DNA from 4 places in the Streptomyces sp. B8-7 genome. Region 3 is predicted to be linked to each of the others. Evidence: riboswitches for the same ligand, from Rfam matches in the RefSeq annotation. Region 3 holds a riboswitch; each other region holds the start of a gene.
The links. A riboswitch is a leader RNA that binds a small molecule or an ion and turns the genes downstream of it on or off. The one in region 3 is predicted to bind cyclic di-AMP.
Positions count from the first base shown of each region.

Region 1 (2,192 bases), on a different contig from region 3:
ACCGTACTCGAACCATCCGATCCTTGTCGGACCGCGGCCCCGTGGGAAAGGGACGGCGTGGCCATGGCAGATCACCTGGAAGCATCCGTCACGATGCCGAGCGATCCCGCCTCGGTGTCCGCCGCCCGCGCCTACGTCGCCGACACGCTCGTGGAGTGGGGTCTGCCGCCCGACACGGACCTCGCCGACACGATCCGGCTGATCGTGTCCGAGCTCGCCACCAACGCCGTCCAGCACACCTTCGGGCAGTCCCCCACCTTCACCGTGGACATGCGGCTGGAGCGGGACGAGCACCTCAGCATCGGCGTCACCGACAGTCATCCGCGGTTCCCCCGGAGGCTCCCGGCGGCCGTGCAGCAGGACAACGGCCGCGGCCTGGTCATCATCCGCTGGCTGACGGCGGAGTGCGGCGGCAGGCTCCGGGTGCGGCCCACCCGGGAGGGCGGCAAGACCGTCTCCATCGAACTGCCCTGGACCGTCCCCGTCCGGCCGATGCCCACGGCGGGCCTCCAGGAGCCCTGAGGCCCGCGGGTGTCCGGGCGGGGAGCCCGCCCGGACACCGCGCCCCACGGGGAGGTGCGGGGCGCCGGGCGGGTGACGTCGGGCCGGCCCGGCGTCCGGACCGGCCGGGGACGGTCACCTCACCCGGCCGTACCAGACGCTGTTCGTCCAGATCTTCTGGAGCCGCACCACGTCGCCGGACTTGGGGGCGTGCCAGATCCGGCCTTTGCCCGCGTAGATGCCCACGTGGTAGACGTTCGAGCCGGAGTGGAAGAAGACCAGGTCGCCCGCCCGGCGGCGGCCCGCGGAGACGCGGCTGGTCTTGTTGAACTGCTGGGCCGCGGTGCGCGGCAGCCGCTTCCCCGCCTTCTTGTACGAGTAGAGCGTGAGCCCGGAGCAGTCGAAGCGGCGCGGACCCGCGGCGCCGTACAGATACGGGGCGCCCTTCTTCGAGGCGGCGACCTTGAGGGCGGTCGTGGCGGGCGTGGAGGCCGCGGCTCCGGCCGCGGCGCCCGGCACCACCAGGGGGCCGCCCACCGCGACGATGGTGAGTGCCGAGACGGTGCCGGCACGGGCCATGAGGGAGGGGACACGATTCTGCGCGGTCATGCGCAACCCTTCGTCAAACCGCCTGAGAAGGATGACCTGTCGGATTCGGGCTGGCGAAGTAGCCCGGCCGCCCGAGGGCGGCTTCACCCCAAGGTCCGCTCGGAGAACGTGCTCCGGCGGGCCGTCTTGCTCGGGTCCTCCACTCCTGCCGGTCCACTCCTGTCGACCGGTCATCCGGGCGGCGGCAGGACTCGGCGTCCGCCCGGACCGCCCCGCCGCGGTGGCGGGGTCTTGTCGTCAGACAGGGATCTTCACTCACCGGTGTCCGAAAAACCCAATGGAATCGGCGATTTGTGGTGTTGCTCACCGTTCACCCGTTCGGGTGGACACGGGGATGAACCGGGTGTCGCCGGGGCCACCGAACGGCCCCGGACCAGCACCGGAACCCGCTGTGGGGCCGTGGCGGCCGGCCTCTGACGCAACCGTTCGGGTCACGCAAGACGAGCCGTCGATACTCCGACAGAGGGTCCGTCGTTCGGTCCGTTTGACACCCGGTCCGCCGGTTGCGGCGGACCGGGGCGAAGGCGCCGCGAGCGCGCCCCGGAGGCCGCCCTCGCGCGACGTGCGGTGCCGGTGCGTGGTGCGTCCGCTCCCGGCCGGCCCCGGGCCCCGGACGTCTCCGGGCCGGCCGCCCCGGGGACCGCGGGGCCGCCCCGTGCCGCCCGCCCCGCGCCCGGTGCCGGCCCGGTGCCGGGCCGGCACCGGGCCGGTGTGCGGTGGCACACCGGAGGAGGCGCCCCCGGCGCGCCGGGGCCTCGCCGGGGCCTCGGCCGCCAGGGACCGACAGGTTCGGCAGGAGCGAAGGGCACGGAGGCGGGGCACAGGGGCACAGGGGCACGGGGGCACGGGGGCACGGGGAACGAAGGGCGCGGGGGGAACGACGGGCGGAGGCGCCTGCCGCAGGAGACCGGCCGGTTAACGCGCCCGAAACGCGTCGCAACTAGCCTCCCTCCACGCCACCAGGGACTTTGCCCGGGGCAGCGGCAGCCGGGCCCCGCACGGCCCGGAGCGAGGAAGTGAGGTGGGACGTGCAACTGACCCCGCACGAGCAGGAGAGGCTGCTGATCCACGTGGCGGCCGAC
Region 1 covers NZ_JBYRRL010000003.1:943,840-946,031, reverse strand. Annotated here, with positions in the region: gene AC5K6T_RS19245 (ATP-binding protein) at 64-522, shown strand; gene AC5K6T_RS19240 (C40 family peptidase) at 637-1,110, opposite strand; cyclic di-AMP (ydaO/yuaA leader) riboswitch at 1,115-1,239, opposite strand; gene AC5K6T_RS19235 (urease subunit gamma) at 2,139-2,192, shown strand, end outside.
Region 1: another riboswitch for cyclic di-AMP. It lies ahead of AC5K6T_RS19240 (C40 family peptidase); the one in region 3 lies ahead of AC5K6T_RS01370 (C40 family peptidase).

Region 2 (2,192 bases), 180 kb from region 3:
CCCGACCAGCGGGAGGAGGACGCGCGGTCGGTGTGCTTCGGGTTCGCGGCGGGCGAGGAGACCTGGGTGCTGGGGCGGCCCCGGGTGCGGTTGCGGCTGACCTGCGCCCAGCAGCGCGGACTGGTCGTGGCCCGCCTGTGCGACGTGGCACCGGACGGGTCGTCGACGCTGGTCACCCGGGGGATGGCACGCCTCGGCCCGGGAGCCGGCACCCGTACGGTGACCGTCGGTCTGGGCGCCGCCGGATACGCCTTCCCACCCGGTCACCGCATCCGGCTCGCGGTGTCCTCCGCCTACTGGCCCTGGATCTGGCCGGAGCCGGACGCGGCGTACGGCTTCACCCTGCACCCCGCGGGCAGCACGCTGGAGCTGCCGGTGCGGTCGCGGCCCGCGCGGGACACGGTCGCCTTCGCGGAGCCCGAGCAGGCCGAGCCGCTCGGCGTGAGCCTTCCGATGACGCTGGACGAGCCGCGGCCGGGCCGGTTCGAGGCACGGGACGTCGCCGGGGACAGGTGGCGCGTGGAGATCTCTCCCGGCCCGGACGGCACGCACGTACACCCCGACGGGCTCCAGGTCACCGAGGAGGCGCTGGAGACGTACGCCCTCCGCGGCGGCGACCCGCTGTCGGCCCGGACACACACCCGGCGGTCGGTACGGCTGCACCGGCCCGACGCGGGGTGGGACGTCACGGTCCGCGCCCGGTCGGAGATCACCTGCTCCGAGACGGACTACGTCACCGTCGACGAGGTGGTCTGCACGGAGGGCGCCGAGGTGGTGTTCCACCGCACCTGGGAGAAGCGGGTTCCACGGGCAGCCGGTTGAGGCCGAGTTGGGATAGATGCCCGTTTTGCACTTCTTGTGACTGACGGTGAGTTGGCTCACCCCGCGGCCGACGCGGGCCGGACCGGCCCCGACGCCAAGAAGGCCGCCTCGCCGTGCGATTGCACGGCGAACGCCATAAAGGATCAAGTGGAACAAACTACCCGGATCATGGAGTCCCGCCGCTTTCCGTGAATTGCGCACTTGTTTCCGACACGCGCTCTCGCATACGTTCCGGGCCAGCCGGGCGGACGCCTAGTCCTGCCGCCGCCCACGGCATCCCACACGACCAACGCAGCGGCAGGAGCGGGGGACCCAGGTAGGTCGCCGGTCCGCACGTCGTACCAGTACGGCGTACGGCACGGCTTGGGGTGAAGCCATGCCTTCAGGGGCACGGCCGGGCACCTTTCCGCCCGAACCCGACAGCTCACCTCGCAGGCGCCGGAGAGGACATCCCCCATGCCTGCGCACCCGCACGCACCCCGCCGCCGCCGTCTCGCCCGCGCCCTCGCCGCCGCCGGAGTGGGCGCCGCCGTACTGGCCCTGCCGATCGTCGGCGCGACCAGCGCCTCGGCCGCCCCCACCGCCGCCACGGCCGCGACCGTCTACCCGAGCAACCTCGACGGCTGGATCCGCCAGTCCCTCGACGTCATGGCCCAGCACGGCATCCCGGGCAGCTACAACGGCATCTACCGCAACATCATGCGCGAGTCGTCGGGCAACCCCTACGCCATCAACAACTGGGACTCCAACGCCGCCGCCGGCACCCCGTCCAAGGGCCTGCTCCAGGTCATCGACCCGACCTTCGCGGCGTACCACGTGCCCGGCACCTCCTTCGACCCGTACGACCCGGTGGCGAACATCACCGCCGCCTGCAACTACGCGGCGGCCCGCTACGGGTCCATCGACAACGTCTTCGGCGCCTACTGATCCCCCTTGGTCCCCGGACCCGGTCCCGGTCCCGGGCCCGGGCCCGGGTGCCCGGGTGCCCGGAATCACGGGCCCGGGCTCCGGGCTTCGGACTCCGGGGCCTCAGTCTCCGGCCTTCCGGGCCGGTGGACGCCCGAACCCCTGAGCGCCGTCGAGCCCTCAGGATTCCCCGCCGGGGCTCAGCCGTAGAGCCGTTCGAGGACGACGGCGATGCCGTCGTCCTCGTTCGAGCGGGTGATCTCGTCGGCGACCGCCTTGAGTTCGGGATGCGCGTTGGCCATGGCGACCCCGTACGCGGCCCAGTCGAACATGGGGATGTCGTTGGGCATGTCGCCGAAGGCGACGGTGTCCGCCGGGGTCAGCCCGAGGTGCCGGGCGGCCAGCGCCAGCCCCGTCGCCTTGGTGACGCCGCACGGCTGGAGCTCCACCGTCCCGGGCCCCGA
Region 2 covers NZ_JBYRRL010000001.1:115,966-118,157, reverse strand. Annotated here, with positions in the region: gene AC5K6T_RS00525 (CocE/NonD family hydrolase) at 1-822, shown strand, start outside; cyclic di-AMP (ydaO/yuaA leader) riboswitch at 1,096-1,273, shown strand; gene AC5K6T_RS00520 (transglycosylase SLT domain-containing protein) at 1,279-1,749, shown strand; gene AC5K6T_RS00515 (HAD family hydrolase) at 1,929-2,192, opposite strand, start outside.
Region 2: another riboswitch for cyclic di-AMP. It lies ahead of AC5K6T_RS00520 (transglycosylase SLT domain-containing protein); the one in region 3 lies ahead of AC5K6T_RS01370 (C40 family peptidase).

Region 3 (2,192 bases):
AGGAGCCGGGGCCGGCCGCGCCCCAGACGTACGGTTTGCCGATCTGGGCGCGGGCGAAGGCGAGCGCCATGTCGGCCTTCGAGGCGGCGGCGCCGGGATCCTGGGCGGGCGGGGCCGGGCTGTCGGCGGACGTGCCCGAGGGGACGCCGGCGGACGGGCTCGGCCCGGGCTCGGCCTCCTGCCGGGCGGCGGCCTCGGCGGCCTCGGAGGCCTCCCGTGCCCGCTGCTGCTCGGCCAGCTCGGCGGCCTTGCGGGCGGCCTCCTCGCGCTCGCGTTCCTCGACGGCCGCGAGCCGGGCCTTCTCCTCGGCGGTCAGCCGGGACAGCAGCTCGCGCGCGTCGGCCAGCTTGGCCTGCACGGTGGCCTTGGCGGCCTTCAGCTCGGCCTGGGAGTCGGTGAGCGTGGCCAGGCTCTCGGTGGCCTCGCGGCGCTTCTCCATGGTCGTCGACTGCTGGGTGACGTAGTCGTCGACCGCGTGCTTCTGACGGCCGGTCATCCGGTCCATGAGCTGGGCCCGGTCGAGGTAGTCCTGCGGACTGTCGGCGAGCAGGACCGATGCCGTGCCGGGCGTGGCGGCGCCGGTGCGGTACTGGGCCGCGGCGAGGGAACCGAGCTCCTCGCGCGCGTCGTTGAGCTTCTGGGTGCGCTCGGCGACGTCGTCGAGGAGGACGTCGACGCGCTTGCGCTGCTTCGTGGTCCGCTCCTTGGCGGAGTTGTACTTCTCGGTCGCGGATCCTGCCTGCCGGTAGAGGTCGTCGACCTTCTTCTCGATCTCCTCCAGGGTCGGCCTGCCGTCGTCGGTGGGAGCGGCTTCGGCCGACTGGGAGATCAGGGCCACCGAGGTGAGGGCGGCGGTGGCCAGTGCGGGGGTGCGGATGCCTGCGACACGCGGCCCGGTGGGACGCGTCCTGCGGTGCGACGCCAAGAGAGGCGACTCCTTCCATCGGCCGCCTACCGGGTTAGCTGTCGGGTTCGGGCGGGTGCTTCGGAAGGGTTGCCCTACGGCCGCTCCCGTGTGGGAGTGGGCCGATTCACCCCGGGTTCGGTGGGTCCCCGGCTCCGGTGGGCGCAGTGCGCACCGGACTCGGCGGAGGCCGCGCGGCCCGGCGGGGTTCGCCGGTGGGGGTCGTGCGTCCTGCCCGGAACGGTAGCCAACTCGTGTGGCTTGTGTGAAGGTTGGCGGGTGATATGCCCGATACATTTTTGTGACCTCGGCCGGTCCGGGCATGTCCCGGTGCGGGCGGTGCCGGTCGGGTGACGGAGCGTGGCGGCGGGGAGTTCGCGGGACCGGGGCCGGTTGTCGGTGGGGCCGCCTAGACTCGGAGAGCGATGAGCAGCCTCTTTGACGACAGCTTCCTGGCGGACCTCCAGCCCCCCCGCGGGCACGAGGAGGAGCACCCGCCGCCGCCCGAGGACGATCACACTCCGGAGCGGGTTCCGGACGATCTGTTCGGCGGGAAGTTCGACGTGCCCCCGGACCGGTGGGCCACCGGTGACGCGGGCGACGAGGGGAGCGCGGGCGGGTACTACCGCGGCGGCGCGCCCCGCCCGCCGGTCGACCCCGCGGCGCTGCTGGAGGGGCTCAACGACAACCAGCGGGCCGCCGTCGTCCACGCGGGCTCCCCGCTGCTCATCGTCGCCGGAGCCGGCTCCGGCAAGACCCGGGTGCTCACCCACCGCATCGCCCATCTGCTCGCCGAGCGGCAGGTGCACCCGGGGCAGATCCTCGCGATCACCTTCACCAACAAGGCCGCGGGCGAGATGAAGGAGCGCGTCGAGCAGCTCGTCGGCCCGCGCGCGAACGCGATGTGGGTGATGACGTTCCACAGCGCGTGTGTGCGCATCCTGCGCCGCGAGTCCAAGAAGCTGGGCTTCACCTCGTCCTTCTCGATCTACGACGCCGCCGACTCCAAGCGCCTGATGGCCCTGGTCTGCCGTGATCTGGACCTCGACCCCAAGCGCTATCCGCCCAAGTCGTTCAGCGCCAAGATCAGCAACCTGAAGAACGAGCTGATCGACGAGGAGGACTTCGCCGCCCAGGCCTCCGACGGCTTCGAGAAGACCCTCGCCCAGGCCTACGCCCTGTACCAGTCGCGGCTGCGCGAGGCGAACGCCCTGGACTTCGACGACCTGATCATGACGACGGTCAACCTGCTGCGCGCCTTCCCGGACGTCGCCGAGCACTACCGCCG
Region 3 covers NZ_JBYRRL010000001.1:300,582-302,773, forward strand. Annotated here, with positions in the region: gene AC5K6T_RS01370 (C40 family peptidase) at 1-925, opposite strand, end outside; cyclic di-AMP (ydaO/yuaA leader) riboswitch at 934-1,100, opposite strand; gene pcrA (DNA helicase PcrA) at 1,330-2,192, shown strand, end outside.

Region 4 (2,192 bases), on a different contig from region 3:
GGCGTTGCGGAAGTCGAAGATCGTGTGCAGGCCCAGGGAGGAGAGGAACGCCGCGTCGTCGGAGGTCGCGTGGGCCAGGTGGCCGCTGCGGAACAGCACGCCGTGGCGCACCCGGCGTCCGTCGACCGTCGGCAGTCCGCCCACGTCGCGGAAATTACGCACGCCGGCCAGCTCGGGTTCGGTCGACGGGACCTGCTGCGTCACGGGGGCTCCCTCCCGGTAGGGCCCCGTCGGCGCGGCTCGTCGACGGGCACGGTCTGACGATACGACATGGCTTCCCGGGGCCACCGGTCGTCCATGCCGTCGGGCCCGGGGCTCCCGGGCGCTGACCGCACGGCCCGGCGTGCGCCCGCGGCGCGCGCCGGTGTCCCCCGTGGCGCCTCTCAGGCCCGGGCTCTCACGCCCGGGCTCTCGGCCCGATTCCGCGAGCCCCTGCGCGGGAGGGCCGGTGGACGGACGGCCGGGTGGGGGTGCCTTGGGGGGTGCGTGGGAGGGCGTGGGGGTGCGTGGGGGGCGCGCGGGTGGGGGGAATGAGGAGGAATGAGGAGGAATGTGAGACATCCGGAGACATCCGGAGACATCCGGAGCGGGCGGAGAGGTGTGGAGGGGTGTGGAGGGGCGGGGCGCCCCGGGGGGGGATGTATTGCCTGTCGTGTGACGAAAGGTGCTCAACGGATGAAGTGCGGGAATCGGACTCTTGCCGCCTGAGCGTGGGCCGGTTCGTCGAGTGGTGTCGCTTTGGTGGGGCAAGCGGACTCAATGTGTGAGTCCTCCTTCTCAATGCCTTCTGGGGCTTCTGTCCGAATTAGTGTCTTCATTCCAACTCGCTCTGGAATAAAGAAACCTGGAGACGTGTCACGTGAGGAGCGTCATATCCGTGACGGTGAGTCGCCCGTCATGCTCACGTAATCAGTCAGCCTTTCAAGGGGATTCGGGGAACGCGGGGCGTCCGCATTGCACGCAGGGTGACCGTGAACCACCTGTAAGGATCAAGAACCGACGCTTCGCCTGGAACCTCTTGCTTGTCCGTTTGCGTCTTGGTCGCTTACGTTCCCAACCGATCCGGACGGACGCCTAATCCTGCCGCCGACCGGAGCCCGCGCAAACCCACCCGTGTACGGCAGGAGCGGGGGACCCACAGGTACAAACGCCTGTTCCGGTCTCCGGAACGGCTTGGGGTAAAGCCGCGCCCCGGCGCGGCCGGACATCTCCAGTCCGCACCCGACAGCTCACCTCGCAGGCGCCGGAGAGGAATCCCCCATGCCCGTGAAGGGTAAGCACCGCCGTCCCAAGGCCGCTCAGCGCCTCAGCCGTTCTCTCGTCGTCGCCGGCACCGGCAGCGCCGCACTCGCCCTCCCGCTGCTGGGCGCCGCGGTCGCCGTCGCCGCGCCCGGGCAGGCCGCTCCGCAGTCGGCCGTCCAGTCGGTGACCACGCAGACCAAGGCCGCCCAGAAGCCGGCCGCCGCCCAGAAGGCCACGCACCTCTACACCGTCAAGAGCGGCGACTGCCTGTCGAAGATCGCCGACGAGCACCACGTCCGCGGCGGCTGGCACAAGCTCTACCAGGACAACCGCGAGGCTGTCGGCGCCGACCCGTCGCTGATCCATCCGGGCCTGAAGCTCACCCTCGGCAAGAAGGCGGCCGCGGCCCACACCCCGGCCACCGCCCGGGCGCCGAAGCCCGCGACGTCCTCCGGCTCCTCGAAGTCCTCCGGCTCTACCGCGTCGTCCGGGGCCGCCAAGCCGTCCACCGCGTCGAAGTCGTCCGCGGCCGCGCCGAAGCCCGCCGCGGCCCCCGCGCAGGAGTCCTCCGCACAGCAGTCCTCCACGGACGCCGTGCAGACCGCCACCACCGCGGCGAGCGGCTACGCCGCCCCCGTCGCCGGTGCCGGTGTCGGCACCGCCTACCACGTGGCGGGCAGCATGTGGTCCAGCGGCTACCACACCGGTGTCGACCTCGTCGTGCCGACCGGTACCCCGCTGAAGGCCGTGGGCACGGGCACCGTGGTCTCCGCGGGCTGGGGCGGCGCGTACGGCAACCAGGTCGTCATCAGGCTGGCCGACGGCTACTACGCCCAGTACGCCCACCTGTCCTCGCTGTCCGTCTCGGCCGGCCAGAGCGTGGCCGCCGGTCAGCAGGTCGGCCTCTCCGGCGCGACCGGCAACGTCACCGGCCCGCACCTGCACTTCGA
Region 4 covers NZ_JBYRRL010000002.1:741,537-743,728, forward strand. Annotated here, with positions in the region: gene AC5K6T_RS11950 (tyrosine-protein phosphatase) at 1-204, opposite strand, end outside; cyclic di-AMP (ydaO/yuaA leader) riboswitch at 1,099-1,256, shown strand; gene AC5K6T_RS11955 (M23 family metallopeptidase) at 1,261-2,192, shown strand, end outside.
Region 4: another riboswitch for cyclic di-AMP. It lies ahead of AC5K6T_RS11955 (M23 family metallopeptidase); the one in region 3 lies ahead of AC5K6T_RS01370 (C40 family peptidase).